One region of the Streptomyces sp. NPDC048671 genome, then DNA from elsewhere that is predicted to be linked to it. Evidence: predicted binding sites of a transcription regulator. Region 1 holds the regulator's gene; the other holds the start of a gene.
What was found. Region 1 encodes HspR, which represses chaperone genes until heat shock. Its sites were predicted from a motif close to TTGAGNNNNNNNNNCTCAA; they were not measured.

Region 1 (14,782 bases):
CTCCACCAGCGTGACGCTCCGCACGCCGGGGTAGCGCAGCACCTCGCGGGCCGCCAGGCCGTCGCCGCCGCCCAGGATCAGCACCCGCGCGTGCGGCCCGTTCATCACCGGGTGCACCAGCGCCTCGTGGTACCGGTACTCGTCGCGCGAGCTGACCCGCAGCCGCCCGTCCAGATAGAGGTCCAGGGAGCTGCGGCCCGCCCCGGTCAGCACCACCTCCTGGACGTCGGTCTGCATCGCGACCCGCACCCGGTCCCCGTACACCGCGCGCCTCGCCGCCCGCTCGAAGTCGTCGGCCAGCACCGCGGCCGTGGCCAGCAGGGCGATCACCGCCACGTTGACGGCGATGAGCAGCCACCGGGACCGGCGGGTGAGATCCCGCCGGAACACCCACATCACCAGCGCCCCGCCCGCCGCCGCGTTGACCGCACCGGTGAGCAGCGCCCCGGTGAGCTGTCCGAGCAACGGCAGCAGCAGGAACGGGAACGCCAGCCCGCCGAACAGCGCCCCCACGTAGTCCGCGGCGAACAGATCGGCGACGGCCCCGCTCGCGTCCTGCCGGTCGACGCGCTGGATGAGCGTCATCAGCAGCGGGATCTCCGCACCGATCAGGACGCCGATCGCCAGCGAGAAGCCGACCAGGGCGTACCGCGATTCCCCGATCCACGCGAACGTCGCGTAGAGCACCAGCGCGGAGGAGCCGCCGACCAGTGCGAGCACGGCCTCGATCAGTCCGAAGCCGACCGCGGCCCGGCTGCATAAACGTTTCGCGAGCAACGAGCCGATCCCCATGGCGAACACCATCACGGAGAGCACGACGGACGCCTGGGTGACGGAGTCACCGATCAGATAGGAGGCGAGCGCGACCAGTTCGAGCTCGTACACCAGACCGCACGCGGCGCAGACGAAGACCGCGGCGAGCACGAGGTACCGGCCGGTCCTGGGCCGTACGGGAAGCCGCGCCGCGCCCCCTCGCAGCGACACCTGCTGGTCGATCATGCCGCGAACGCTACGTCACTGGAACGTCGCCGCTTGTCACCCACAAGGGTGTAAGTGGCTCAACCGCAACGGAGTTGGCCCCGGTCACAGCACAGCCGCCGGCATCCGCACACCCACGCGGGTGCGGGTCACCACGAGCTGCCCCTCCTGCGGGTACGCGTGCCAGGTACGCCACCGCACCTGTCCCTCGGTCCGCTGGGCGAGCATGGCGGTGAAGGCGTGCGGGCTGCCCGGGAACGTCCCGGCCAGGCCGTGGGGATGGTCGGCGACGAGCGCCAGGAGCTCCTGCGCGCGCCCCGCGAACGAGCCCGCGCCGAGCGTCTCGACGCGGGCCGCGAACTCGTACTCCCAGTCCCCGAGCCGCTTGGAGACACCGAGAGGGAGTGGTGTGCTGCTGCCCGGCATGCAGGCGACGGTTTCGGAACAGCTTCCGCGGTCCTCCTCCAGGAGGACCTGATGAGAGGCGCCGAGCAGGCGCAACTGGAGTTGGGCACCGGCGAGATGGAGATCGAGCACGGCGAGCGCCGGGAGCGGTTCACGCCCCAGCGCCCAGGCCAGATCGGCGGCACGGGTATCGGAATAGGCCGTATGGAGGGTCGTGAGCATGGGTCGGCTCCGCAAAACACACATGGACACATGGACAGGGGGACGCCCCCGAGCGTGATGCACGTGGGAGGTGGGAAGCGCCCGATCAGGTCCAACTGGGGTCCGAGGGCTGAATGTTCTCTCCACCGAGGGAATCACGAACTAAGCCGCACTCGCAGTGTTTTTACCCAACTTGACGTGGTTTCCATCCCCTCGGGGGCCTTCCGGTTCACCTGTTCACCGGTGACTCGCCGCAGGGCCCAACAAAAAGGTGTCCGGCGGGACTTAGGACGGTTCCGAAGCCCCGCCCCGACTCCCGCCGGACACCTCTTCCCTCCCGGCACCGGGCCGTCGTGAACCTGCCCGGTGGCGGACCAGCTGCCCCGTGTCAGCTGCCTCCGCCGCATCCGCCCCCGCCGCCGCACGACGAACCCCCGCCGCACGAATGGCCACCGCCGCAGGAGTGACCACCGGAGTGACCGCCCGAATGACCCCCCGAATGACCACTGCCGCTGCTGCTGCCGCACGACGAGCCGCCCCCGCCACCGCCCGCCCACCAGCTGCCACCGGCCGCACCGCCGCCGACCGCACCGCGCCGGCGCTTGCTCCGGGCCAGTGGCTTACCGCGGCTCCCCGCGCTCGCCATCGACGAAACGAGCACCCCCACCGCCACGATCACGAGCACCGCGATGATGACCACCTTCACGGACCTCACGTCCTTCCGTCCCCCGAAGCGAGTCCCCCGCTTCTCACCGGTTCCTGCGTGCAGGAGGGATGCCCCCGCCCCCATTCGGCCAAAGCAGACTTGAGCAACTCCAGAGCTTCCGCGCAGGATGGCGGTCATGACACAGGGACGACCGCTGCTCAACCGCCGCCTCGCCGAGTTCGGCACGACGATCTTCGCGGAGATGTCCGCGCTGGCCGTCCGCACCGGCGCCATCAACCTCGGCCAGGGGTTCCCGGACACCGACGGCCCGGAGGAGGTCCGCGAGGCCGCCGTCCGTGCCCTGCGCGCCGGGCACGGCAACCAGTACCCGCCGGGGCCGGGGGTCCCCGAGCTGCGCACCGCGATCACCGGTCACCAGCAGCGGCGCTACGCCCTGACGTACGACCCCGACACCGAGGTCCTCGTCACCGCGGGCGCCACCGAGGCCATCGCGGCCTCGATGCTGGCCCTCCTGGAGCCCGGCGACGAGGTCATCGCACTGGAGCCGTACTACGACTCGTACGCCGCCTGCATCGCCATGGCGGGCGCCTCCCGCGTCCCCGTCACCCTGCACCCCGAGCCCTCGACCGGCACCTACCGGCTGGACCTCGACGAGCTGCGCGCCGCCGTCACCCCCCGCACCCGGCTGCTGCTGCTCAACACCCCGCACAACCCCACCGGCACCGTCCTGACCCGCGAGGAACTCGCCGCGATCGCCGAACTGGCCTGCGAGCGCGATCTCCTCGTCGTCACCGACGAGGTCTACGAGCACCTGGTGTTCGAGGGCGAGCACCTGCCGCTCGCCTCGTTCCCCGGTATGCGCGAGCGGACGGTCACCATCAGCTCGGCCGGCAAGACGTTCTCGTTCACCGGCTGGAAGGTCGGCTGGATCACCGCGAGCCCCGAGCTGGTGACGGCGGTCCGCTCCGCGAAGCAGTTCCTGACGTACGTCTCCGCCGGGCCGTTCCAGTACGCGGTCGCCGAGGCGCTGCGGCTGCCCGACAGCTACTTCGACACGCTGCGCGCGGATCTGCGGGCCAAGCGGGACCTGCTGAGCGGCGGACTCGCCGAGGCCGGTTTCACGGTCTACCGCCCGGCCGGCACGTACTTCGTCACCACCGACATCCGCCCACTGGACAGCAGCGGCGACGGCTTCGCGTTCTGCCGCTCGCTGCCGGAGCGGTGCGGGGTGGTGGCCGTGCCGAACGCGGTCTTCTACGACCACCGGGAGCAGGGCGCACCCTTCGTCCGCTTCGCCTTCTGCAAGCGTACGGAGGTGCTGGCGGAGGCGGTGGCCCGGCTCAAGCGGCTGGCGCCCTGACGGGCGCGAGGAAGACCCGCTGCCGGGTGCTGGGGCTGGGACCTGCTCGTAGGGCCCAGCCCTGAATCGACCCGCGGTTCACTCGGTGTCTTTCGGATGCCGCGGAGAGGCGTACACGAGAATCACGGTCGCGGTCTCCGCGCTGACCAGATAGCGCACTCGGCCACCGCTGGTGACCTCGTACTCCCACTGCTCCAGGTCAGAGCCCTTCCACACCTTCGTGGAATGCCTTCCTCGTAGCTGGTGCTGACGACTCCAGTTGGACCGGGACAGCGGGTCTCTTCGAAGTGCGTCCAGGCAACGGTGCACGTTCGGCAGCGCCGCCCGGCACAGTTCCTCCCAGCCCGTCACCGCCTCCGTCGTCCCGAAGACGACATTCCATCCGTCGAGTGGCGGGGCGCTGACCCGGTCCCCCTTCTTCGGGCTCACCCAAGCACCTCAACCGGGCCGAGATTGTCGCCATCGAGCGGCCGCAGCGATTCCCTGAGCTGGTCGGGATCGGCGTTGATACGGGCCGTGGCCCGCCAAGAGGTGAGTGCGCGGTGCACGGCCTCCCCCGCGTCGAGTTCGGCGGCGTCGGACAGCGCTTCGAGAAGCTCGACGGTGAAGGCTCGAACCTCTTCCGCATCGAGATGCCGCACCCACGGGAACACCTCGGGCAGCGCGAGAAGAAGCGACTTGGCGCCGTCGTCCTGCTTCATCAGCGCGAGAAAGAGCCGGGAGGCGGTAGTCAGGTTCTCCTCGGCATGCTCCGCGCGCGCGGCCGTCGTCAGCACCATGTCGGGCGCGTCCCGATGTGTGACGCGGAGACGCCCCAGGGCGGCGGCTCTGGCCGCGACGCCCTTGGGGTTGCGGGAAAGATCGGTGAAGGAGACGGACTCCGTCTCTGCTTCCAGACGCGCGATAGCCATTCTCAGATCTTACTCAGATCGTGTTCTGATTGCAAAAGCCATGAGAAAGCCCGCCGCCGCGAGCGGTCCGGTGGGATCCGCTCGCCGCGCCGGGCTGTCACCGCGTGCGGTGGCTCAGGCCTCCGGAGCGTCCTGCTCCGCGCCTTCCGCCTTGTCCTCGGCCGGGGCCAGGCCGAGGCGCTCCAGCAGCCACTTGTCGAACTCGATCGAGGCCCGCACCCAGCTGACCGTCGAGGAGACGAAGTGCTCCAGGGCGACGCCGGTGCCGATGAGCATCTGCGCCTCACCGATCAGCCGGACCGAGGTACTGGTGTCCTCGGCGCCCTCCTCGGGCTCGTGCGTGTGCGTGTAGACCTTGGGCCACAGGGTGCGGCGGTTCCAGTCGTCGATCGCGTCGAGCAGGACCGGGCGCTGGTCCGTGTCGTGCGGGCGGTCGTAGAACGTACGGACCGAGAAGACCTGCTGCTCGCCCTCGCCACGGAACATGAAGTACGTGCGGAAGTCTTCCCACGGCGCCGCGAGGTCGCCCTCGTCGTCGACGACGTACTTCAGCTCCATCTGCTCCAGGAGCTGCTTGACGAGGTCCTGGTCAGGGACGACGGGGCCCTCCGGTCCTGCCGCCTGCGGTTCGGGCTGGCCCCCGAAGTTAGGAATCGAGGACGGATCGATGCTCACCGTAATTTCCCTTCGTGCGGTTGGCTGCCATCCTCTCCCATGGCGGGCGGGGCATGGCAAGCGGGAACGGCCCCGATCCGCCACAAGCTGATATCCAGCCAGTGGGGACCGGGGCCGCCACACGTTCCGGTTACGGGTACACGCCGCCGTTACGACGCCGCGCCGACGACCAGGCCGTCGCCTTCCCGGTCCACCCGGACCGTGTCGCCGTCCGTGATCTCGCCCGAGAGGATCTCCTTCGCGAGCCGGTCGCCGATCGCCGTCTGGATGAGCCGGCGCAGCGGCCGGGCGCCGTACGCCGGGTCGTTGCCCTCCTCGGCCAGCCAGGCCAGGGCGGCCGGGGTGACGTCGAGGGTGAGGCGGCGGTCGGCCAGCCGCTTGGCGAGGCGGTCGATCTGGAGGCCCGCGATATGGGCGAGCTCGTCGCCGGACAGCGCGGAGAAGACCACCAGGTCGTCCAGCCGGTTGAGGAACTCCGGCTTGAACGAGGCCCGCACCACGTCCATGACCTGCTTCTTCTTCTCCTCGGGCTTGGTCAGGGGGTCGACCAGGTACTGGCTGCCGAGGTTGGAGGTCAGGATCAGGATGGTGTTGCGGAAGTCCACCGTCCGGCCCTGTCCGTCGGTGAGCCGGCCGTCGTCGAGGACCTGGAGCAGGATGTCGAAGACCTCGGGGTGGGCCTTCTCGACCTCGTCCAGCAGGACGACGCTGTACGGGCGGCGGCGGACCGCCTCGGTGAGCTGGCCGCCCTCCTCGTAGCCGACGTAGCCGGGCGGGGCGCCGACCAGCCGGGCCACGCTGTGCTTCTCGCTGTACTCGCTCATGTCGATACGGACCATGGCCCGCTCGTCGTCGAAGAGGAAGTCCGCGAGCGCCTTGGCCAGTTCGGTCTTGCCGACGCCGGTCGGGCCGAGGAAGAGGAACGATCCGGTGGGCCGGTCGGGGTCGGCGATTCCGGCCCGGGTGCGGCGTACCGCGTCCGAGACGGCCTGCACGGCCTGGGTCTGTCCGATGAGGCGCCTGCCCAGCTCCTCCTCCATGCGCAGCAGCTTCTGGGTCTCGCCCTCCAGCAGCCGTCCGGCCGGAATGCCGGTCCAGGCGCCGACGACGTCGGCGATGTCGTCCGGGCCGACCTCCTCCTTGACCAGGGTCTCCTTGGGCTCCTTCGCGGCTTCCTGCTCGGCCTCGTCGGCCTCGGCCAGCTCCCGTTCCAGGCCCGGGATCTCCCCGTACAGCAGCTTGGAGGCGCTGTCGAAGTCGCCGTCGCGCTGGGCCCGTTCGGCCTGTCCGCGCAGCTCGTCGAGGCGTTCCTTCAGTTCACCGACCCGGTTGAGGCCCTGCTTCTCCTTCTCCCAGCGGGCGTTGAGGCCGCGCAGCTCCTCCTCCTTGTCGGCGAGGTCGCGGCGGAGTTTCTCCAGCCGCTGCTTGGAGGCGGCGTCGGACTCGTTCTTGAGGGCCAGCTCCTCCATGTGCAACCGGTCGACGGCGCGCTGGAGTTCGTCGATCTCGACGGGCGAGGAGTCGATCTCCATGCGCAGCCTGGAGGCCGCCTCGTCGACGAGGTCGATGGCCTTGTCGGGAAGGAAGCGCGAGGTGATGTAGCGGTCCGAGAGGGTCGCGGCGGCGACCAGCGAGGAGTCCGCGATCTGCACCTTGTGGTGGGCCTCGTAGCGGCCCTTGAGCCCGCGCAGGATCGCGATGGTGTCCTCGACGGACGGCTCCGCCACCAGCACCTGCTGGAAGCGGCGCTCCAGGGCGGGGTCCTTCTCGATCCGCTCGCGGTACTCGTCGAGCGTGGTGGCACCGACCATCCGCAGCTCGCCGCGGGCCAGCATGGGCTTGAGCATGTTGCCCGCGTCCATGGCGGAGTCGCCGCCCGCGCCGGCGCCGACGACGGTGTGGAGCTCGTCGATGAACGTGATGATCTGGCCGCCGCTCTCCTTGATCTCGGAGAGGACGGTCTTCAGCCGCTCCTCGAACTCGCCGCGGTACTTCGCGCCCGCGACCATCGCGCCGAGGTCCAGCGAGACGAGCCGCTTGTTCTTGAGGGACTCGGGGACGTCGCCCTTGACGATGCGCTGGGCGAGCCCTTCGACGACGGCCGTCTTGCCGACGCCGGGCTCCCCGATGAGCACGGGGTTGTTCTTGGTGCGGCGCGAGAGCACCTGGACGACGCGGCGGATCTCCTGGTCACGGCCGATGACCGGGTCGAGCTTGCCCTCGCGTGCGGCCGCGGTGAAGTCCGTACCGAATTTCTCCAGGGCCTTGTACTGGCCCTCCGGGTCGGGGGTGGTCACCCGGCGCCCTCCCCTGCTCTTCTCGAACGCGGCCAGCAGCTTCTTCGCACTGGCCCCCTGGCCGTCGAGGATCTCACCGGCGCGGCCGCCCTTGGCCGCGACCCCGATCAGCAGGTGCTCGGTGGAGATGTAGTCGTCGCCGAGCTCCTTCGCCCGCTGCGCCGCGTCCGAGATCACGGCGAGCAGCTCGCGGTTGGGCTGCGGCGGTGCGACGGTCGACCCGGTCACGCTGGGCTGGGCGGCCAGCAGCCGTTCGGTCTCGGCGCGGACGGCGATCTGGTCCGCCTCGACGGCGGCGAGCAGATCGACGATGTTCTCGTTGTCCTCGCCCGCGAGCAGCGCAAGCAGCAGATGCCCCGGGGTCAGATCGGGGTGCCCGTCCTTCACGGCCCTGCTGGTGGCCGCGTTGATGGCGTCCCGGCTCCTGTTGGTCAGCTCGGCGTCCACGTGCGCTCTCTCCTCCTTGCGACGACTGGCCCGTACTCACTTCTGACACGCTGAACGTGCACAAAGTTGAGTCTATTCCACTCAAGGCAGAAAACGGTCCACTCCCGCGTCGCTCCGCACCGTTGCGCGCTGCCGCGCACCTCATGTCCGAGTGAACCGGCCGGACCGCCCGCCCGCCACCGCAGAGCGGTACGGGGCTGCCTACCCTGGCCCCATGGCAGTCGACGTACGCGACCCCGGCCCCGAGTACCTGGCCTTCTGGCGCGAACCCCATGTATGCACCCTCACGACCCTGCGCCCCGACGGCACCCCGCACGTGGTCCCGGTGTGCGTGACGTACGACCCCGAGGCCGGCCTCGCCCGCATCATCACCGGCAAAAACAGCCGCAAGGTCGCCAACATCCTGGCCGCGGGCCCGGACGGCGCACGGGTCGCGGTCTGCCAGGCGGAAGGACGCCGCTGGGCGACCCTGGAGGGCGTCGCCAGGGTGCGTACGGAGCAGGACAGGGTCGACGACGCGGTACGCCGTAAGACGGCCCGCTACGGGCGCGCGCCGAAGCCCAACCCGGACCGCGTCGCCATCGAGATCACCCTGGACCGGGCGCTCGGCCGCGGCTGACCGGAAGCGGACAGCACAACGGCGCCACCGTGTTCAGGTCACGGTGACGCCGTTGTGTGGGGGAGTGTCTGAGCGACGTGGAACGACGGGGGATCGCTCAGGCACTGCGGGGGGTGGCGGAGATGGCTTCAGGTTCGAACAGCTGGTGGTCACGCTGTGCGAGGTTCACAAAAATCATGTCGTACCGAATAGCGCAGCGCACGGGCTGCGGTGCTCCGCGCGGCTTGCGGAGGCACCGGTAGGCGCGGACTTCCCCGTCGTCCTCACGGGCGACGACGACCGGGTCGCCGAACAGAGTGACCATCAACGAATCACCACGGTGGGGGAGTGCCGTGACGAGGTCGATGAAATGCCACCCTGAGCGGTAGGCGGTCGCCATCTCACGGCGGAAGGTCCGGTCGTCCGGTGGAGTGGTCACAAGTCCGCCCTGTTCTCCACGGAATTCCCCCAGCCCACGTCGGACTGGTGCAGGTCACCGGCGGCTGCGGGCTGTACGTTGCCCCAGCCCACGTCGGACTGGTGGAGGTCACCGGCGGCTGCGGGCTGTACGTTGCCCCAGCCGACATCGGACTGGTGGAGGTCACCGGCGGCTGCGGGCGATACGTAGCCCCAGCCGACATCGCCCTGGTAATGGTCGACGGCAGCGCTTGCCTGCGCATTGCCCCATCCGACGTCCAGAGTAGAGCCATGCGCCACGAGCAGCAGTGCAGCAGCCGCGAACGCAGTGCCAAGCACTGACCGAAGCATTCTCTTGTACATAGTCGGCTTCGTCCTCACTTGATGGATCCTCTCCCCCGCTCTTCAAGAGACGATGGCTCATTCGGACGCGTCAATGCCACAGGAGCGATGCATCATGTTCCTGAATGTTCAGGACCCTGGGGGGTGGAGTTTTACCTATAATGGACACGAAACCGACACATACTCATGCGGTCACGAACCTGTGCACCGAGGGCGTCAGGCTGTATGCGGCGGCGCTCAGCGTGGGCCGCCTCGCCCGCGCCGAGGTCAGGTCCGCGCCCTGCCTCGTCAAATTCGGTCTTCTGCTGCCCGATCCGGATGACGCGTCGTGGCTTCGTCCGGTTCCGCCTTCGGCTGCGCTGGCGCAGCGCCTCTACCCGCTGGAACGCGAGATCCAGGATCGCAGGCGGACGTCCGTCGAGCTGGCGGAAGCCTTCGAACCGTTCCTGGCCATCAGCGCCCAGAGCCCCGCGCCCACGCATGCGATCACGGTGCTGGAAGGCATCGACCGGATCAACGGAGCGCTCGACCTGGCCATCGCGAAGAGCCGGACAGAAGTGCTGACCGTCCAGCCCGGAGGCAGACGCAGCGAGGAGGTCCTCGGTGAGGCCCTGATCCGCAGCAAACCTCTCATAGATTCCGGCATCAGCGTCCGCACCCTCTACCAGCACACGGTCCGCCACAGCCAGCGCACGTTCGCCTACGTCGACCTCATGGCGGGCGCCCGGATGGAGATCCGCACTCTCGAGGAGCTCATCGAGCGCCTCATCATCTGCGACGACACCGTAGCCTTCATCCCGGTCCAGGACGACCTGCCCGTCGCCCTGGAGCTACGACACCCCGCACTGGTCGCCTATCTGACGAAGGTCTTCGAACAACTCTGGCGCCGTGCCGTCCCGCTGGACGAAGCGGCCCCGTACGACCCGGCCCGGGACGGCATCACAGGCGTCCAGCGTGCCATCGCCACGCTGCTGATCGAGGGGCACGTCGACGAGGCGATAGCCCGCCGGCTCGGCATGAACGTCCGCACCTGTCGCGCCCATGTCGCCAAGCTGTCCGCCGTGCTGGGAAGCACGAGCCGCGCCCAGCTCGGTTACCTGATCGCCCAGTCGGGAATCCTCGATCAGGACTCCTGACCGGCCGGCACCCCAGAGGCCCCCACCCCGGGCCGGAGACATGGCCACGCGGCCTTGGAGAGACATGGCCACGACCCCGATCGGCCGGGGGAGTTCCCGGCTCCCCCGACCACACCCACAGTGGCCCGCGAACTACGCTGCCACCACCGTCATCTTGCTGCACTGCCAAAAGTGGGGGGACACGAATGGGCAGGGATGAGGACACAACGGTGCACGCGCACGCGGACCGTTCGCTGTGCGACACGGCGGTCAGGATCTACACCGAGGCGCTGAGCGCGGGACGGGTACCCCGGGCCGCCATCGAACCGGCTCCCTGCCTCACCGAGTTGGCGCTGGTCCACCCCGACCCGCAGGACGACGCCTGGGTGCGTCCCGTGCCGCCGTCCGCCGCCCTGGCCCATCTGCTGCGGCCCGTCGTCCGGGAGATCCACGAACGCATCAGCCTCTCGGCCGCGCTGGCCGACTCGCTGGCACCGCTGGCCACCGTGGCCAGTGCGGACCCCAACCTCGCCATCACCGTCCTCGAAGGCATGCCCCTGATCGACGCCACCGTCCAGAACGCGACGGAGAGCGCCACGGAGGAGATCCGGACGCTGCAACCGGGCAGCACACGGCCGCCCGACCAGCTCCAGAGGGCCCTGTCGCGGGCCCGGCTCACCCTGGAGCGGGGCACCCCGCTCCGGCACATCTACCAGCACCCCGTCCGCTACAACCAGACCTTCAAGGCCTATCTGAACCAGATGCCGCCGGGCCTCATCCAGATCCGCACGCTGGAGCAGACGGTCGAGCGGCTGCTCATCTTCGACCAGACCGTGGCCTTCATCCCCGCCAACGCGGCGCGCGACGTCGCGCTGGAGATCCGCCACCCCGCGCTGGTCCGCTATCTGATCCAGATGTACGAAGTCCTCTGGGCGCAGGCCACCCCGCTCACCGATCCGCTGCCGGCCGCCCCGGCCAGCGCCTCGGTCACCGCCGTCCAGCTCAGCGTCGCCCGCCTCCTGGTCGAGGGCCACACCGACCAGGTCGTGGCCGGAAAGCTCGGCGTCAGCGTCCGCACCTGCCGCGCCCACGTCTCCAAGCTCATGCACACGCTCAACGCCACCAGCCGCACCCAGCTCGGCGCCCTGCTCGTCAGCTCCGGCATCACGGCGCCCCGGCCGGGACAACGCGAAGACCCGCCGCCCCGCGCGAGCGGGACGACGGGTCTCGGGGAGTGACGACGGACCTCGGGAGTGACGACGGGCCCCGGAAGTGACGACGGACCTCGGGGAGCGCCGAGGCACTACTCCTTGGGCCGCTTGGGCCGCCAGACCACCAGCGCGCTGGTGTGCTGCACATCCTGGTACGGCACCAGATCGCGCCGGTACGAGGCGTGCACCTGCGCCTCGCGCTGCTGCAACGTCGCCGCAGCCCCGTCCACGGCCGCCGAGAGCTCGGCGACGCGCTGCTGGAGGGCGGCGACCTGGTTCTCCAGCTCGATGATGCGCTTGATACCGGCGAGGTTGATGCCCTCGTCCTGCGACAGTTGCTGCACGGTGCGCAGCAGCTCGATGTCACGGGCCGAGTAGCGCCTGCCGCGCCCGGCCGTGCGGTCGGGCGAGACCAGGCCGAGGCGGTCGTACTGGCGCAGCGTCTGGGGATGCAGGCCCGAGAGCTGGGCCGCGATCGAGATCACGTACACCGGGGATTCCTCGGTCAGTTCGTACGGATTACGCCGGCGGCCGTCCATCTCAAGCTCCCTTCGCTGCCTGGAACAGCTCCGTCCGCGGGTCCTGGTCCGCGGTCGCCTTGCGATAGGCCTCCAGGGCGTCCCGGGCGTCCGTGCCCAGGTCCTTGGGAACCACCACCTCCACGGTGACCAGCAGGTCGCCGCGGCTGCCGTCCTTGCGGACCGCGCCCTTGCCGCGGGCGCGCATGGTGCGCCCGTTGGGCGTGCCGGCCGGAAGCTTCAGGGTGACCGGCGGTCCGCCGAGCGTGGGCACCTTCACCTCGCCGCCGAGCGCCGCCTCCGTGAAGGTGACGGGCACGGTGACCGTGAGGTTGTCGCCCTTGCGGCCGAAGACCGGGTGGGCGTCGACGTGGACGACGACGTAGAGGTCGCCGGCCGGTCCGCCGCGCTCTCCGGGGCCGCCCTTGCCGCGCAGCCGGATCCGCTGCCCGTTGGAGACGCCCGCGGGAATCCTGACCTGCATGGTGCGGGACGACTTCGCCCGGCCGCTGCCCTTGCAGACGTCGCAGGGGTCCTGGGCGATGAGGCCCCGGCCCTTGCAGTCCACGCAGGGGTCGGTGAGCGAGAACCCGCCACCGGTGCCGCGGGAGACCTGGCCGGTGCCGACGCAGGTCGGGCAGACCCTGGGGGTGCCGTTCTTGTCGCCGGTGCCGGAGCACGCCTTGCAGGGCGCCTGGCTGGACATCCGCAGCGGGACCGTGGCCCCGTCGACCGCCTCGGTGAAGCTGAGCGTCACCTCGGACTCGATGTCCTGGCCGCGGCGCGGCTGCACCCGGGTGCCGGTGCCGCCGCCCCGGTTGAAGAGGCCGCCGAAGACATCGCCCAGGCCGCCGCCACCGCCGCCGCCGAAGCCGCCGGCTCCGCCGCCCTGGCCACCGCCCGGGGCGCCTCCGAAGAGGTCCCCCAGGTCGAAGTTGAAGTTGCCGCCACCGCTGCCGGGTCCGGGGCGGAAGCCGCCGTTGCCGAAGAGGGCGCGGGCCTCGTCGTACTCCTTGCGCTTCTTGGTGTCACCGAGGACGTCGTTGGCCTCGGAGATCTCCTTGAAGCGCTCCTCCGCCTTGTTGTCACCCTTGTTGGCGTCCGGGTGGAACTCGCGGGCGAGCTTCCGGTACGCCTTCTTGATCTCGGCGTCCGTGGCGTCCTTCGGGACGCCGAGAACCTTGTAGTAGTCCTTCTCGACGAAGTCCTTCGTACTCATCGACGTCCCTCCTTCCGGACGACCGGCCCAGGGCCTTCGGTCTGGATCCCGCCGGGCTCATGGAGCCCCGCCTGATCCGGACCGAAGGCCCTGCGGGCCGGGCGGTGTGCCGCCAAGTGGTCGGACAGAATGTCAGACCTCCTCGCCGCCACCGCTCTCCTCGTCGGCTGCCTGCTCTTCTTTCGCGTCCTTCGCGGCCGCGGGCGTCGCCCCCGGCTGGGGTTCGGCCACCGCCACCCGTGCGGGACGGATGGTGCGCTCGCCGATCCGGTACCCCGGCTGCAGGATCGCCACGCAGGTCGTCTCGGTGACGTCCGGCGCGTACGAGTGCATCAGGGCCTCGTGGATCGTCGGGTCGAAGGGCTCGCCCTCCTTGCCGAACTGCTGGAGGCCGAGCTTGGCGACGACCGTCTCCAGCGATTCGGCCACCGACTTGAACCCGCCCACGAGCTCGCCGTGTTCCCGGGCCCGGCCGACGTCGTCGAGCACGGGCAGGATCTCGGACAGGAGACCCGCGACCGCGATCTCCTTGACCGTGACCCGGTCCCGCTCCACGCGGCGGCGGTAGTTCTGGTATTCGGCCTGGAGCCGCTGGAGGTCTGCCGTGCGCTCGGAGAGCGCGGTGCGGACCTGGTCCAGCTGTGCCGTCAGACCGGCTGTCTGGTTCGCGTCGTCCCCGGCGGGGGCCGCCGCCTCCTCCGAAGAGGGGGTGTCGGCCTCCGTCCCGGCGTCTTCAGAGGTGGCGCCGGAGGGGACGTCGGGCTTCTCCTCGAAGCCCGGGGTCTCCTCGGTCACGCCGCACCGCCCTTGGTGTCCTTCTCGTCGTCGACGATCTCGGCGTCGACCACATCGTCCTGACCGTCGCCCTGGGCCTGCTCGGCACCCGGCTGCGCGTCACCCTGCGGGCCGCCCTCGGCCTGGGCGTTGGCATACATCGCCTGGCCCAGCTTCTGGGAGACGGCCGCGACCTTCTCGGTGGCGGTACGGATCTCGGCGGTGTCCTCGCCCTTGAGCTTCTCCTTCAGCTCGGTGAGCGCGGCCTCCACCTCCGTCTTCACGTCGCCGGGGACCTTGTCCTCGTTGTCCTTGAGGAACTTCTCCGTCTGGTAGACGAGCTGCTCGCCCTGGTTGCGCGACTCGGCGGCCTCGCGGCGGCGGTGGTCCTCGTCCGCGTACTGCTCGGCCTCTTCGCGCATCCGGTTGACCTCGTCCTTCGGCAGCGAGGAGCCACCGGTGACGGTCATCTTCTGCTCCTTGCCGGTGCCGAGGTCCTTGGCAGCGACGTGCATGATGCCGTTGGCGTCGATGTCGAAGGCGACCTCGATCTGCGGCACGCCACGCGGGGCCGGCGGCAGACCGGTCAGCTCGAACATTCCGAGCTTCTTGTTGTACGCCGCGATCTCGCGCTCACCCTGGTAGAC
Region 2 (14,782 bases), on a different contig from region 1:
CGGTCTACGACCGTGACGAATCGGTCGCCTTCATCCTCCGCCGGGCCCCGCGCCTCACCCGGACCGAGGCCGGCCGGCTCGCCGAGGCGCTGGAGGACCTGCCGCTGCTGCTCGACCAGACCGCGGGCTGGCTGAACGACTCCGACATGTCGGTCGAGGAGTACATCGAGCTGCTCGGCGGCGGCATCGACCAGGACGTCGTCAAGGTCTCCGCCGACTTCCCGCTGGCCTTCCAGACCGCCTGGTCGATACTGCTGAACAAGCTCCGGGACACCGTCCCCGAGTCCGTCGACCTGCTGCGCCTGTGCAGCTTCTTCGCACCCGGCTCCATTCCCGTACGGCTGCTGAAGGAAATGCCACCGGGCGAGCTGCCCGAGCAGCTCTCCGGCCTGATGAACGACCCGCTGCTGTGGAACAAGGCGATCAGCCAGCTGCGCCAGTACTCCGTGGTCCGCCTGGAGTCCCACGAGTCCGTCATCGACGAGACGTCCTCCGGCGAGTCGATCTATCTGCACCGCATGGTCCACCAGATCGTCCGCAAGGACATGCCCGAGCGCGACCGCGAGGAATTCACCGACGTGGTCCGCCGGGCACTCGCCTCCGCCGACCCGGGCCGCCCCACCGACACCCGGCTGTGGCCCGGATACGCCGAGATCACCCCGCACCTGAAGTGGGCCGACGTGCTGCGCAGCACCGACCCCGCGGTGCATTCCCTGGTGCTCAACTGCCTTCGCTACATGTACCTCTCCGGGGAGTACCGGGCCGGCATCAAGCTCGGCTCCCGCGCCACGAAGGCCTGGGGCGAGCTGCTGGGCGAGAACCACCCCCGGGTCTGGGACCTCAGCTACAACTACGCCAACCTGCTGCGCGCGGTCGGCGACTACGCCGGAACCGAGGCGATCGAGCGGGCCGCCGTCGACCACCTGCGCGTCGAACGCGGCGCCCAGGACCTGGAGCACCTGCGCGCCGCCGGCGGCCTCGCGGCCGACCTGCGCGGCCTCGGGCGGTACGACGAGGCGCACGAGATGTCCAGCTGGATCCTGGTCTCGTACCGCGAACTGCTGGGGGACCAGGACTCGCGCACGCTCAACGCGCAGAACAACCTGGCCATCTCCCTCCGACTGCTCGGCCGGTACTCGGAGGCCCTGGAACTCAACCGCAGGACCCTGGAGTCCCGCCGGCAGCTGCTCCGGCCGCGCCACAACTGGACCCTGTTCTCCGAGCTCAACTACGCCACCGATCTGCGCCTGCTCGGCCGTTACAACGAGGCCGAATCGCTCCAGACCCAGAGCGCCCGGGTGCACCGTCTCGTGATGGGCAACGACAACCCCCAGACGCTGGGCGCCGAGCACAACCTCGCTCTCTGCCACTACCGCTCGGGGGAGCGCAGCAAGGCCGCCGTGCTCTTCACCCGGGTGCTCGAACGCTGTGAGCGGGTGCTCGGCGAGAACGACCCGCTGACCATGATGTTCGCCGCGAGCCAGAGCTGCTTCGCCCGGGAGCACGCCGACATCGACCAGGCCAGGGGCATAAGCGAGAAAGTCGTGAGCGGCTACGCGGACATGCTGGGGGAGCAGCACCCGTATGTGGCGGGCACCCGCGCCAACCACGCCCTGATCCTGCGCAGCGTGGGCGAGCGGGAGCACGCGCACGCCGTCCTGGAGGATTCGCTCGCCGCCATGACACAGGCCGTCGGCGAGAACCACCCCTGGACCCTGGGCTGCGCCATCAACGCCTCGGCGCTGCGCAATCTGGTGGGTGACCCCGAATCCGCCGCCGAACTGATGGACTCCGTCGTCGTCCGGGCCACCGAATCCCTCGGCCGGACCCATCCGCTGTGTCTCTCCGCCCGCGTCGCGCACGCGGCCGATCTGCGTGGAGTGCGCGACCGGCAGCGTGCGGACAAGGTCGAGACGGAGGCGCTCGACGATCTGGCGGCCACCCTGGGCGCCCAGCACGTCCACACGGTCTCCGCGCGCTCGCGCAACCGTCCCTACTGGGACTTCGAGCCGCCCGGCATCTGAGGACCGGGGGCAACGCCGAGGGCCCGGCACCGCGATCGTCTCGCGGTGCCGGGCCCTCGGTTCGTGATGTGCCGGTCAGGCCTCGAAGACCTCGTCGAGCAGCTGTGCCTGCTCGGCCTGGTGGCGCTTGGCCGAGCCGACCGCGGGCGAGGAGCCGCGTGGCCGCGAGATGCGGCGCAGGCGCTCACCGTGCGGGACGTCGGCGCCGACGGCCAGGTCCAGGTGGTCGATGAGGTTCAGGGCGATGAACGGCCAGGCACCCTGGTTGGCCGGCTCCTCCTGGGCCCACAGGTACTTCTCGGCGTTCGGGTACTTGGCGATCTCCGCCTGGATCTCGGCACCCGGCAGCGGGTACAGGCGCTCGAGCCGGATGATCGCGGTGTCCGTGACGCCGCGCTTCTCGCGCTCGGCCTCCAGGTCGTAGTAGACCTTGCCGGCGCAGAAGACGACCTTGCGGACCGCGTTCGGGTCGGCCGACTCGTCGCCGATCACCGGACGGAAGCCGCCGGTGGTGAACTCCTCCACCTTCGAGGCGGCCGCCTTCAGCCGGAGCATCGACTTCGGGGTGAAGACGATCAGCGGCTTGTGGTGCGGGTTGTGCACCTGCCACCGCAGGAGGTGGAAGTAGTTCGACGGCAGCGTCGGCATGGCGACCGTCATGTTGTCCTGCGCGCACATCTGGAGGAAGCGCTCCGGGCGGGCGGACGAGTGGTCCGGGCCCTGGCCCTCGTAGCCGTGCGGCAGCAGCAGCGTGACGCCGGAGGTCTGGCCCCACTTCTGCTCGGCCGAGGAGATGAACTCGTCCACGACGGTCTGCGCGCCGTTGACGAAGTCACCGAACTGGGCCTCCCAGATGACCAGCGACTCCGGGCGGGCCAGCGAGTAGCCGTACTCGAAGCCCATCGCCGCGTACTCGCTGAGCAGCGAGTCGTAGACGTTGTAGCGGGCCTGCTCCTCGGAGAGGTAGAGCAGCGGGGTGTAGTCCTCGCCGGTCTTCTGGTCGACGAGGACCGCGTGGCGCTGGCCGAACGTGCCGCGGCGGGTGTCCTGTCCGGCGAGCCGGACCGGGGTGCCCTCCATCAGCAGCGATCCGATGGCCAGCGTCTCGCCCATGCCCCAGTCGATGGTGCCGTTGTCCACCGAGGCGGCACGGCGCTGCATCTGCGGCATCAGACGCGGGTGGACGGTGATCCCGTCGGGGATGTTCACCTGCGACTCGGCGATCAGCTTCACGACCTCCGAGGACACCGCGGTGGTAACGGCCACCGGGAACTCGGCCTGGACGTCCGGGACATGCGGCTGGGACGGTGCCGAGGTGGCCTCGCGGACCTCCGCGAACACCTTCTCCAGCTGGCCCTGGAAGTCCTGGAGCGCCTGCTCGGCCTCCTCCAGCGTGATGTCGCCGCGACCGATGAGGGACTCGGTGTAGAGCTTGCGCACCGAGCGCTTCTTGTCGATCAGCGTGTACATCTGCGGGTTGGTGAACTCCGGGTTGTCGCCCTCGTTGTGACCGCGGCGGCGGTAGCAGATGAGGTCGATGACGACGTCCTTGTTGAACGTCTGCCGGTACTCGAAGGCGAGCCGCGCGACGCGGACCACGGCCTCCGGGTCGTCACCGTTGACGTGGATGATCGGCGCCTCGATCATGCGCGCGACGTCCGTCGCGTACATCGAGGAGCGCGACGCCTCCGGGGCGGCGGTGAAGCCGACCTGGTTGTTGATGACGACGTGCACCGTGCCGCCGGTGCGGTAGCCGCGCAGCTGCGACATGTTGAGCGTCTCGGCGACGACGCCCTGGCCCGCGAAGGCCGCGTCGCCGTGGAGCGCGACCGGCAGGACCGTGAAGTCCGTGCCCGCCTTGTTGATGATGTCCTGCTTGGCGCGGGCGATGCCCTCCAGGACCGGGTCGACCGCCTCCAGGTGCGAGGGGTTGGCGGCCAGCGAGACCTTGATCTGCTCGCCGTCCAGACCGGTGAAGGTGCCCTCGGCGCCCAGGTGGTACTTGACGTCGCCGGAGCCGTGCATCGACCGGGGGTCGAGATTGCCCTCGAACTCCCGGAAGATCTGCGCGTACGACTTGCCGACGATGTTCGCCAGCACGTTCAGCCGGCCGCGGTGGGCCATGCCGATGACGACCTCGTCGAGGCGCGCCTCGGCCGCGGAGTCGATGACCGCGTCGAGCAGCGGGATGACGGACTCGCCGCCCTCCAGCGAGAACCGCTTCTGGCCGACGTACTTGGTCTGCAGGAACGTCTCGAACGCCTCGGCGGCGTTGAGCCGGCGCAGGATCCGCAGCTGCTCCTCGCGCTCCGGCGCGGGGCGCGGACGCTCCACCCGGTCCTGGAGCCACCTGCGCTCCTTCGGGTCCTGGATGTGCATGAACTCGATGCCGGTGGTGCGGCAGTACGACTCACGCAGCACACCGAGGATGTCGCGGAGCTTCATCAGGGTCTGCCCGGCGAAGCCGCCGACGGCGAAGTCCCGCTCCAGGTCCCACAGGGTGAGGCCGTGCTCGGTGATGTCCAGGTCGGGGTGCTTGCGCTGGCGGTACTCCAGCGGGTCGGTGTCGGCCATGACGTGGCCGCGGACCCGGTAGGAGTGGATCAGCTCGAAGACCCGCGCGGCCTTGGTGACGTCGTCGTCGTGCGAGGCGTCGATGTCCTTGAGCCAGCGGACCGGCTCGTAGGGGATGCGCAGCGCCTTGAAGATCTCGTCGTAGAAGTCGTTCGAGCCGAGCAGCAGCTGGCTGAGGACCCGCAGGAACTCGCCGGAGGCCGCGCCCTGGATGACCCGGTGGTCGTACGTCGAGGTCAGGGTCATGACCTTCGAGATACCGAGCTTGTTGAGGGTGTCCTGCGACGTGCCCTGGAACTCCGCCGGGTAGTCCATCGCGCCGACACCCATGATGAGGCCCTGTCCGGGCATCAGGCGGGGCACCGAGTGAACGGTGCCGATGCCGCCGGGGTTGGTCAGCGAGGCGGTGACGCCGGTGAAGTCGTCCATGCCGAGCTTGCCGTTGCGGGCCCGGCGGACGATGTCCTCGTAGGCCTGCCAGAACTCGAAGAAGTTGAGCGTCTCGGCCTTCTTGATGGCCGCGACGACCAGCTGGCGGTCACCGTTCGGCTTCACCAGGTCGATGGCCAGGCCGAGGTTGACGTGCTCCGGCTTGACCAGGGTCGGCTTGCCGTCCTTCTGGGCGAAGGAGTAGTTCATCGCCGGCATGGCCTTGAGGGCCTGCACCATCGCGTACCCGATGAGGTGCGTGAAGGAGATCTTCCCGCCCCGGGCCCGCTTGAGGTGGTTGTTGATGACGATGCGGTTGTCGAAGAGCAGCTTCACCGGGACGGCGCGGACGGATGTGGCCGTCGGCAGCTCCAGCGAGGCGTTCATGTTCTTCGCGACCGCGGCCGAGGGGCCTCGCAGCGTCACGTACTCGGGCCCGGCGGGGGCCTCGGTGGCCGGAGCGGCGGCGGCCTTCGCGGCCGGAGCCGGTGCTGCCGGAGCCGCCGGGGCGGGGGCGGCCTTCGCCGGAGCCGCCGGAGCCGCCGGAGCTGCCGGAGCCGCCGGTGCGGCGGGTGCCGGAGCGGCAGGAGCGGGCGCCGGTGCGGCGGGTGCCGCCGGGGCCTGGGCCACGGGCTGCGCGGGCGCGGCCGGAGCGGTGTGGTTGGTGGCGGCGGTCGGTGCGGTCACGGCCGGAGCCGCTGGCACCGCAGCCCCCGCGGCTGCGGCGCCGGGAACGGGCTTGTCCGCCGTGCCGGACGTACCCGGCTTGTAGTCGGCGAAGAAGTCCCACCAGGCGCGATCGACCGAATTGGGATCTTGGAGGTACTGCTGGTAGATCTCGTCGACGAGCCACTCATTGGGGCCGAAAGCAGCAGCCGGGTTCGAACCCGGGCTGGCTTGGTCGGTCGAGATGCTCGAGTTACTGGGGGACTGAGACGACACGGCGGCAACCGCCCTCTTCCGCTTCACAAGGTGGTGGACAGCGGAAATCAAGGCTACGCCTCCCGGACCGTTCCATGCGGACCGGGCCGGTCTTCGTCGTGCAAGTCACATCGAAAGTCGGGTTTCGGCGCAGGAAATGGCGGGAAACAACCTTGGTTCCGCATTGCTCCGGGTACGCGAGGCCGCAGTTGCGGCCCCTTGGACCGTACCCCTTGAACAGAACACGCAGAACGTGCCCTTCCGGTTCGAACCCTATGTCAACCGCGCGGTTGATGGATCCCCGGAAGAGTGACGCGGATGCGGCATCCGCGAACTGATTCGGCCACACCGATCCGTCCGCCGTGCAGATCCACCGCCCAGCGGGCGATCGCCAGGCCGAGACCCGTGCCGCCGTCGCTGCCCGGACCGTGCGGCGATGTCACCTCTCCCCGGTTGAAACGCTCGAAGACCCGGTGCCGCTCGGACTCCGGAATACCGGGGCCCTCGTCCAGGACCTCCAGATCCAGTGACTCCGGCAGCGCCCCGCGCCGCGCGAGCACCGTCACCCGGCCGTGCGGCGGGCTGTGCTTCACCGCGTTGTCGATCAGGTTCGCCACCACCTGGTGCAGCCGCTCCGCGTCCGCGTGCGCGGTCAGCTCCGGCGGGGACACGTCCAGATGCAGATGGACGTCCTTGCGGGTGGAATTGCCGGAGCCGGAGGAGAGCCGGCGGTGGCCGGCGGCGAGGTTCGCCTCCTTCAGCACCCCCGACAGATACGGCCACACCTCGAAACGGCCGGCCCTCAGCGTCACCACGCCGTTGTCCAGCCGGGACAGGTCAAGGAGCGTTTCCACCAGCCTGCCGAGCCGCTCGGTCTGCTTGAGGGCCGTGCGCATCGTCTCGGGGTCGGCCGAGGACACCCCGTCCACGACGTTCTCCAGTACGGCTCTCAGCGCCGCGATGGGGGTGCGCAGCTCGTGTGAGACATTGGCCACCAGCTCCTTGCGGTGCCGGTCCACGGCCTCCAGGTCATCGGCCATCAGGTTGATCGTCTGCGCCAGGTCGCCCAGCTCGTCACGCCGGTCGGCGCCGCTCACCCGTCTGGTGTAGTCGCCGTGCGAGATCGACCGGGCCACGGCCCTCATCTCGTCCAGCGGCGCGGTCAGACCGTGCGCCACGAACTGGGTGATCAGCAGGGTCGCGATGACCGAGAACACCGTGATGAACCGGAGTTCGGTACGGGTGCGCAGGGCCACCATCAGCAGTCCGGTCGTGATGAACACCGAGACCACGACGAGCGTGCCCAGCTTGGCCTTGATCGAGAACGGCCGCAGCCCCGGTCCGGGCGCGGTCATGGCGCCGGAGTCTCCAGGGCGTAACCGACGCCGTGCACGGTACGGATCCGCTCCGCGCCGATCTTCCGGCGCAGCGCCTTGATGTGACTGTCGACGGTCCGGGTGCCCGAGGCGTCCGCCCAGTCCCAGACCTCGGCCAGCAGCTGTTCCCGGGAGAGCACCGCGCGCGGCGTGTTGGCCAGGCAGACCAGCAGGTCGAACTCGGTCGGCGTCAGATGGACGTCGTCCGCCCGCACCCGCACCCGGCGCTGTGCGTGGTCGATCTCCAGCTCGCCGAGGCGCAGTATGCCGCTGCGCGGCGTCACGGCGGCCAGCGCGGCCCGCTCGACCCGGCGCAGCAGGACGTGCACCCGGGCCGCCAGCTCACGCATGGAGAACGGCTTGGTCATGTAGTCGTCGGCACCGACCCCGAGGCCGACGAGCATGTCGGTCTCGTCGTCCCTGGCGGTCAGCATCAGCACCGGCACCGGGCGCTGGGCCTGCACCCGGCGGCAGACCTCCAGCCCGTCGAAACCGGGAAGCATGATGTCGAGCACCATCAGGTCCGGCTGCCAGGCCTCGGCCGCGTCCACGGCCGCGGGGCCGTCGAGCGCGGTCTGCACCAGGAAACCCTCGGCCCGCAGCCGGGCGGAAATGGCATCGACGATCGTCGCGTCGTCCTCGACCACCAGTACCCGGCGCTGCGCGCCAGGGGTGGCCGCGACACCGTTGTGGGTGGTGTGTGTCTGTTCCATCGCCCCGCCCCTGCCCGTTCTCACGGGGGACATTCCCCCGGACGCACGGTTATCGCTTGTGAATTTCGCGGGAGATCCCGTCATCGGTCAGCAGCGTAAAGGCAGCGGGCGGCTCCCGGCTACGCAGGGTGCAAGGGCGCGGGAGCGCGTTGACCGCGCGGAGGAGGCGGAGTGTCGCTCTTGTGGCGCTTGGCCCCCGGGCGTCCCAGGGGCCCGCATACCCGGCGGGGGGATCTCAGGCCGCACGAATTGCGAGATGGACCACGTCGGGCACACCTCGGGCAACGCCTACTTCTTCGGTTCGAACCCCATGGAATCCGGCATCGCGCAGGGCTTCTTCGAACTTCTCGGACGGCTGCGCGGACCACACCGCGAGCACTCCGCCGGGTGTGAGCCGCTGGTGGCAGTCGGCGAGACCGGCGGGGGAGTAGAGGTTCGCGTTGTCCTCGGTGACCGTCCAGTCCGGCCCGTTGTCGATGTCCAGACACAGCGCGTCGTAACGTTCCGTAGTCGTACGGAGGTGGGCGACGAGATCCGTCGTCAGGACCGCGGTCCGCGGATCGGCGAGCGCCACCGCCGAGATCCCGGCCAGCGGTCCGCCCAGGTGCCAGTCCACGATGGCCCGCTCCCGCTCCACCACCGCGATCCGCCCCCAGCGCGGCTCGGCGGCGGCCCGCGCGAGCGAGAACCCGACCCCGAGCCCGCCGATCAGCACCGCCGGGGCCGGCCGCCCGGCGGGCAGCGCGGCGAGCGCGGCGTCGATCAGCAGCCGCTCGGAGCGCCCGTCCGAGGTGTCCATCAGGAAGCACCCGTTGGCGATGATCTCGAAGTCGTCGCCCCGCCGGCGCAGGACTACCTCTCCGTACGGTCCCTCCCGGCGGTCAAGGGTGACGGGGGCGAGGGCGTCGGGGCCGTCGGTGTGGTGCATGGCGCGGGTCTCCGGTGGTTGGTCGACGGCTGGGTCACCGCCGGTCGGTGTCCCGGCCATCCTGGCCCGCCGCGCCGCGTCCGGGCCAGCGGATTGCCCGAACGGGCAGCGGTCCGCCCCTTTCGGGGACGGACCGGGCGCGGGCCCGGTCAGGGGGAGGGCCCTCCCGCGCGATCGTGCCGTCCCGCTCCAGTCCCCGGTCACCGCTCATGCGGGCACGCTGCCCTGCCCGCGGGCAGCCCGCGGGCAATGCTGTTCGGGCATCGGTGCGCGGGGCCTGAGCAAGCCCGGGGCCTCAGCGTGCCCGTGGCGGCGCGGCGAACGTCATGAAGGAGGGGGGACTACCCGGACCCCGTACGGCGTTGGACACGGGGCAGGCAGAGGCAGGCTCAGCGGTGGCCGCCACCTGATCGCTCACAGCGAACACGCCCCGGGGAACATTGAGCGGCTCAGAAGCATTGAGTCTTCATAGCTCAACTTGACTGCCGAAGGGGAGATCATGGCTACTGAGTCCAATGCGGTCACACCGCTCACCCTGCCTGTGCTGCCGCTCGACGACGAGGTCGTGCTGCCCGGGATGGTGGTGCCTCTGGACCTGTCCGACAACGACGTACGCGCCGCGGTGGAGTCCGCCCAGGCCGCGGCCCGCGAGGGCGGCGGCAAGCCCGAGGTGCTGCTCGTTCCGCGCATCGACGGCACCTATACCGGGATCGGTGTCATCGGCACCGTGGAGCAGGTCGGACGGCTCTCCGACGGAGACCCCGGCGCGCTCATCCGCGGCCGGGGGCGGGTGCGCGTGGGCGCCGGGACCAGTGGGCCCGGCGCGGCGCTCTGGGTGGAAGGGACGCGGGTCGACTCCACCGTCCCCGATCCCCTTCCCGGAGCCGCCGCCGAGCTGGCCAAGGAGTACAAGGCGCTCGCCACCAGCTGGCTGAAGCAGCGCGGCGCCTGGCAGGTCGTGGACCGGGTCCAGCAGATCGAGGACATCTCCACGCTCGCCGACAACTCCGGATACTCCCCTTTCCTCACCGTCGCCCAGAAGGTGCGGCTGCTGGAGACCGTCGACGCGGTCGCCCGGCTGAAGCTCGCCATCCAGTGGCTCGGTGAACACCTCGCCGAACAGGACGTCGCCGAGTCCATCGCCAAGGACGTCCAGGAGGGCGTCGACAAGCAGCAGCGCGAGTTCCTGCTGCGGCGCCAGCTCGACGCCGTACGCAAGGAGCTCTCCGAACTCAACGGTGACTCCGCTTCCGGCGACGAGTCCGACGACTACCGGGCCCGCGTCGAGGCCGCCGACCTTCCCGGGAACGTGCGCGAGGCCGCGCTCAAGGAGGTCGACAAGCTGGAGCGCTCCTCCGACCAGAGCCCCGAGGGCTCCTGGATCAGGACCTGGCTCGACACCGTCCTCGAACTGCCGTGGACCGAGCGGACCGAGGACGCCTACGACATCCGCGGCGCCCAGGAGATCCTGGACGCCGAGCACGCGGGCCTCCAGGACGTGAAGGAGCGCATCACCGAGTACCTCGCGGTGCGCAAGCGGCGCGCGGACCGCGGTCTGGGCGTCGTCGGCGGGCGGCGCGGCGGCGCGGTGCTGGCCCTGGTCGGACCGCCCGGCGTGGGCAAGACCTCGCTCGGGGAGTCCGTCGCGCACGCCATGGGCCGCGAGTTCGTCCGGGTCGCGCTCGGCGGTGTCCGGGACGAGGCCGAGATCCGCGGCCACCGGCGCACCTACGTCGGCGCGCTTCCGGGGCGCATCGTCCGCGCCATCAAGGAGGCCGGTTCGATGAACCCGGTCGTCCTGCTCGACGAGATCGACAAGGTCGGCTCCGACTTCCGGGGCGACCCGGCCGCGGCGCTCCTCGAAGTGCTCGACCCGGCCCAGAACCACACCTTCCGTGACCACTACCTGGAGGTCGAACTCGACCTCAGCGACGTCGTCTTCCTGGCCACCGCCAACGTCCTGGAAGCGATCCCGGAGGCCCTCCTCGACCGGATGGAGCTGGTCAGGCTCGACGGCTACACCGAGGACGAGAAGGTCGTCATCGCCCGCGACCACCTGCTCCCGCGCCAGCTGGAGCGGGCCGGCCTGGAGAAGGACGAGGTCACCCTCGACGAGTCCGCGCTGCGGAAGCTGGCCGGCGAGTACACCCGCGAGGCCGGCGTACGGAACCTGGAGCGCGCCGTGGCCCGGCTGCTGCGCAAGGTCGCGGCCCAGCACGAACTGGGCGACCGGGAGCTGCCGTTCACGGTGACCGACGAGGACCTGCGCGGCCTCATCGGGCGGCCCCACCACGTCCCCGAGGCCGCCCAGGACCCGGCGGAGCGCCGCACCGCGGTGCCGGGAGTGGCCACCGGGCTCGCGGTGACCGGAGCAGGCGGAGACGTGCTCTTCGTGGAGGCGTCGCTCGCGGACCCGGAGACCGGGGCGTCCGGACTGACCCTCACCGGCCAGCTCGGCGACGTCATGAAGGAGTCCGCCCAGATCGCGCTGAGCTTCCTGCGGTCGCACGGCGCGGAGCTGGAACTGCCGGTCGCGGACCTGAAGGACCGGGGCGTGCACATTCACTTCCCGGCGGGCGCGGTCCCCAAGGACGGCCCGAGCGCGGGCATCACCCTGACGACCGCGCTGGCCTCGCTGCTCTCCGGACGGCAGGTCCGTACGGATGTGGCGATGACCGGTGAGGTGTCACTGACCGGACGGGTGCTGCCGATCGGCGGCCTGAAGCAGAAGCTGCTGGCCGCCCACCGCGCGGGCATTACCACCGTGGTGATCCCCCAGCGCAACGAGGCCGACCTGGACGACGTCCCGGCCGAGGTGCTGGAGAAGCTGGACGTCCACCCGGTCACCGACGTCCGCCAGGTGCTGGACATCGCCCTCGCCCCGGCCCTGGCCAGGGCGGAGCGGAGGATCCCGGCCGCCGCGTAGGCGTCACGCAGTGACGGGCGTGGCACCACGGGCACGGCCGGTACGGACGGTCCGCCTCCCCGGCGACGGGGGAGCGGGCCGTTTCGCGTACCCGGACGCGGGGCGGCTCGGGTCGGTGGATCGCCCTCCGGGGCCCGCCCAGGGGGCCGCTCAGGGGCGGTAGATCGTGCCCGGGACCGGCTCGGCGGGCGCCATCAGCTGGGGCACCGTCACGAAGGTGTAGCCGCGCTTCTTCAGCTCGTCGATGATGCCGGGCACCGCGGGTACCGAGCCCTTGTAGATGTCGTGCAGCAGGATGATGCCGTCCTTGCTCGCCTGGTCCAGAATCCGCTTCTTGATCAGCGCGGAGTCCGTCGTCGAGTAGTCCTTGGCGGTGGCGCTCCACAGGATCTGGGAGAGCCCCAGATCCTTGCTTATCCCGGAGACGGTGTCGTCGGTGCGGCCCTGCGGCGGGCGCATCAGCCGCGGCTTCTTGCCGGTGATCGCCGCTATCGCGTCCTGCGTCTTCTCCAGCTCGGCGCGTATCTGCGCGGGCTTCTTGTCCGTCAGGATCTCGTGCGACCAGGTGTGGTTGGCCACCTCGTGCCCCTCGGCCTCGATCCGGCGGACGGTGTCGGGGTGCTTCTTCACATGGTTCTTGCCCAGCAGGAAGAAGGTCGCGTGGACCTTCTCCTCCTTGAGGATGTCCAGCAGGTGCGGCGTGTCCTCGGCCGGGCCCGCGTCGAACGTCAGGGCTATGCACTTGGCCTTGCGGCAGTCCACCGGGCCGAACGACCCCTTGGAGTCCGAGCCGGCGTCGGCGCGGGCGGAGCCGGGGGCGGTGGTCTCCATCGAGCAGCCGCTGAGCGTCAGGGTGAGGGCTGTCACAAGGGCGACGGCCAACCCCGCACCGATCGACTTCGTCCTACTGGGCAAGGCGGGTCACTCCCTCGTGGCTGAACGGCGCACACGGCGTGCGTCCGGGAGGACTATACACATCACGTATACATGCGGTGTATAGAGGGGGTGCCCGACTCTCCCGAAGGCTTGACGCCTGGTCAGGGGTGCGGAACGGGAAGAACCCGGCGACGGGGTGCGTCACCGGGCTCTCCTGCTGGAACGGCGTGCCGGGCGGCTTCCGGCGCGGCGGCTCAGCCGTTGGCCAGCGCCTGTACGCGGTCGAGGGCGCCGTTGAAGTGACTGTGGTCGCCGACCGTGGGGCCGGTCGAGGTGTACTGCCACATCGTGTAGAAGCCCCAGCCGGCCGGGAGCGCGCCGACCGTGCTGTCGTAGCGGGCCACCCAGAGCGGGTTGGTGGTGCCGAAGCCCGCGTTGTTGCCCGTGCAGGTCTGCCACCAGCTCGTCGCGGTGTAGATGACCGCGTCGCGTCCGGTGCGCGCCTTGTAGGTGTTCACGAAGTCGCGTATCCAGGAGACCATCGCGGCCGGGGACTTGCCGAAGCACTGGTCGCCGTACGGATTCCACTCGATGTCGAGCGCGCCCGGCAGCGTCTTGCCGTCCTTGGACCAGCCGCCGCCGTGGTCGACGAAGTAGTTGGCCTGGACGGCACCGCTCGTCGTGTCCGGGGTGGCGAAGTGGTACGAGCCGCGGATCATCCCGACGTTGTACGAACCGTTGTACTGCTGGGCGAAGTCCTCGTTGGTGTAGTACGTGCCCTCCGTGGCCTTGACGTAGGCCCACTTGACGCCACTGCCCCAGAGGGCCGCCCAGTTCACGGCGTTCTGGTGACCGCTGACGTCCACGCCCTCGGTCTGGACGGCGCGGGTGCCGACCGGCAGTGCGCCCCGGCCGTCGTGGGCGGCGACGCCCATGCCCATGGTGGCGGAACCCCGGGCGGGCTTCGTGGGATTCCCGGTGGCCGGGTTGCCCGTGGCGCCGGCGGCGCCGGGCAGGGCTATGAGGAGGGAGAGTGCTGCGAGCAGAGTTCCCGCGGCTGCGAGGCGCGAGCGGCGGACTGTTTTGGAGCCGGATCTGTGCACGGGCATTGCGTGCCTCCGAGGCTTCAGTGGGGGGATCTGCTGACTCAGGGACCGGCGAACCCACCCCTGATGGAACGACATGGTGTGAACATGCCATGCATGACGCTACGCACGTAGACCCGCACTGCGGAAGAGGGCCTGGGCGGTGCCGTTGGTCTACTCCTGCGAAATACTGACGGAGCTGCGGCGATGACCAGCGGTGAAAGAAACTTTCAGCGGCAGGAAAGCTCATGAGGGGTGTTGACGTGCACGGGAGCGAAAGCGGGAGTGAACCCGGCGCAGCCGGGGGGAGTGGTGTGGACCACGAATTCCTTGCCCTGGAGCTGGAGTTGGCGGTCTTCCTGCGCCGCGCTCGGGCCAATTCCGGCGAAATGGCGCGCGAGGTGCACCCGGAGCTGGAGGCGGCCGCCTACGGACTCTTCGTACGCCTGGAGTCGGCCGGCCGGCAGCGGGCCACCGACCTCGCCTCGTACTTCGGGGTCGGCAAGGCCACCATGAGCCGTCAACTGCGCGCCCTGGAAGGTCTCGGACTGGTGGCGCGCGAGCCCGATCCAGCCGATGGGCGGGCCTTCCTCGTCCATCTCACCGACGAGGGTCTCGACCGCTTCCGGCACGTCCGTGACGCACGCCGGGACCGGTACGTGCGCAAGCTCGCGGACTGGGACCGGGCCGAGGTGGCGGAACTGGCCCGGCTGCTGCACCACTTGAACGCCCGTGCGGAGGACTGACGGCGGCGCACCCCCGGGCGGGCCTCACAGCTCCGCGTAGAGCGCCGTCGCGTCGTCGTGCGTCTTGCCCCGCCGCAGCCGCGTGCGGTCCGTGTCCGCGTCCTCCAGGGCCCGGACCCGGTCGATCAGTCCCTGCGGGCCCTCCTTGCGCAGGACCCCGAGGCAGGCCGTCCAGTCGCCCTCG

Region 2: a site for HspR is predicted at 9,424-9,442, ahead of lon (endopeptidase La). Genes of this name have one in related genera too.

The regions. Positions count from the first base shown of each region.
Region 1 covers NZ_JBVJHB010000018.1:4,895-19,676, reverse strand. Annotated here, with positions in the region: gene ACZ6S6_RS31265 (polyamine aminopropyltransferase) at 1-999, opposite strand, end outside; gene ACZ6S6_RS31260 (DUF2617 family protein) at 1,084-1,605, opposite strand; gene ACZ6S6_RS31255 (pyridoxal phosphate-dependent aminotransferase) at 2,427-3,611, shown strand; gene ACZ6S6_RS31250 (hypothetical protein) at 3,690-4,040, opposite strand; gene ACZ6S6_RS31245 (prevent-host-death family protein) at 4,037-4,522, opposite strand; gene ACZ6S6_RS31240 (YbjN domain-containing protein) at 4,637-5,197, opposite strand; gene clpB (ATP-dependent chaperone ClpB) at 5,347-7,941, opposite strand; gene ACZ6S6_RS31230 (pyridoxamine 5'-phosphate oxidase family protein) at 8,156-8,560, shown strand; gene ACZ6S6_RS31225 (Rieske (2Fe-2S) protein) at 8,658-8,978, opposite strand; gene ACZ6S6_RS31220 (hypothetical protein) at 8,975-9,295, opposite strand; gene ACZ6S6_RS31215 (helix-turn-helix transcriptional regulator) at 9,460-10,434, shown strand; gene ACZ6S6_RS31210 (helix-turn-helix transcriptional regulator) at 10,620-11,651, shown strand; gene ACZ6S6_RS31205 (heat shock protein transcriptional repressor HspR) at 11,717-12,163, opposite strand; gene dnaJ (molecular chaperone DnaJ) at 12,165-13,361, opposite strand; gene grpE (nucleotide exchange factor GrpE) at 13,494-14,156, opposite strand; gene dnaK (molecular chaperone DnaK) at 14,153-14,782, opposite strand, start outside.
Region 2 covers NZ_JBVJHB010000007.1:52,966-67,747, forward strand. Annotated here, with positions in the region: gene fxsT (FxSxx-COOH system tetratricopeptide repeat protein) at 1-2,024, shown strand, start outside; gene ACZ6S6_RS15605 (multifunctional oxoglutarate decarboxylase/oxoglutarate dehydrogenase thiamine pyrophosphate-binding subunit/dihydrolipoyllysine-residue succinyltransferase subunit) at 2,100-5,969, opposite strand; gene ACZ6S6_RS15610 (HAMP domain-containing sensor histidine kinase) at 6,227-7,303, opposite strand; gene ACZ6S6_RS15615 (response regulator transcription factor) at 7,300-8,037, opposite strand; gene ACZ6S6_RS15620 (spermidine synthase family protein) at 8,273-8,965, opposite strand; gene lon (endopeptidase La) at 9,465-11,891, shown strand; gene ACZ6S6_RS15630 (polysaccharide deacetylase family protein) at 12,042-12,722, opposite strand; gene ACZ6S6_RS15635 (lysozyme) at 13,022-13,876, opposite strand; gene ACZ6S6_RS15640 (MarR family winged helix-turn-helix transcriptional regulator) at 14,101-14,598, shown strand; gene ACZ6S6_RS15645 (protein phosphatase 2C domain-containing protein) at 14,623-14,782, opposite strand, start outside.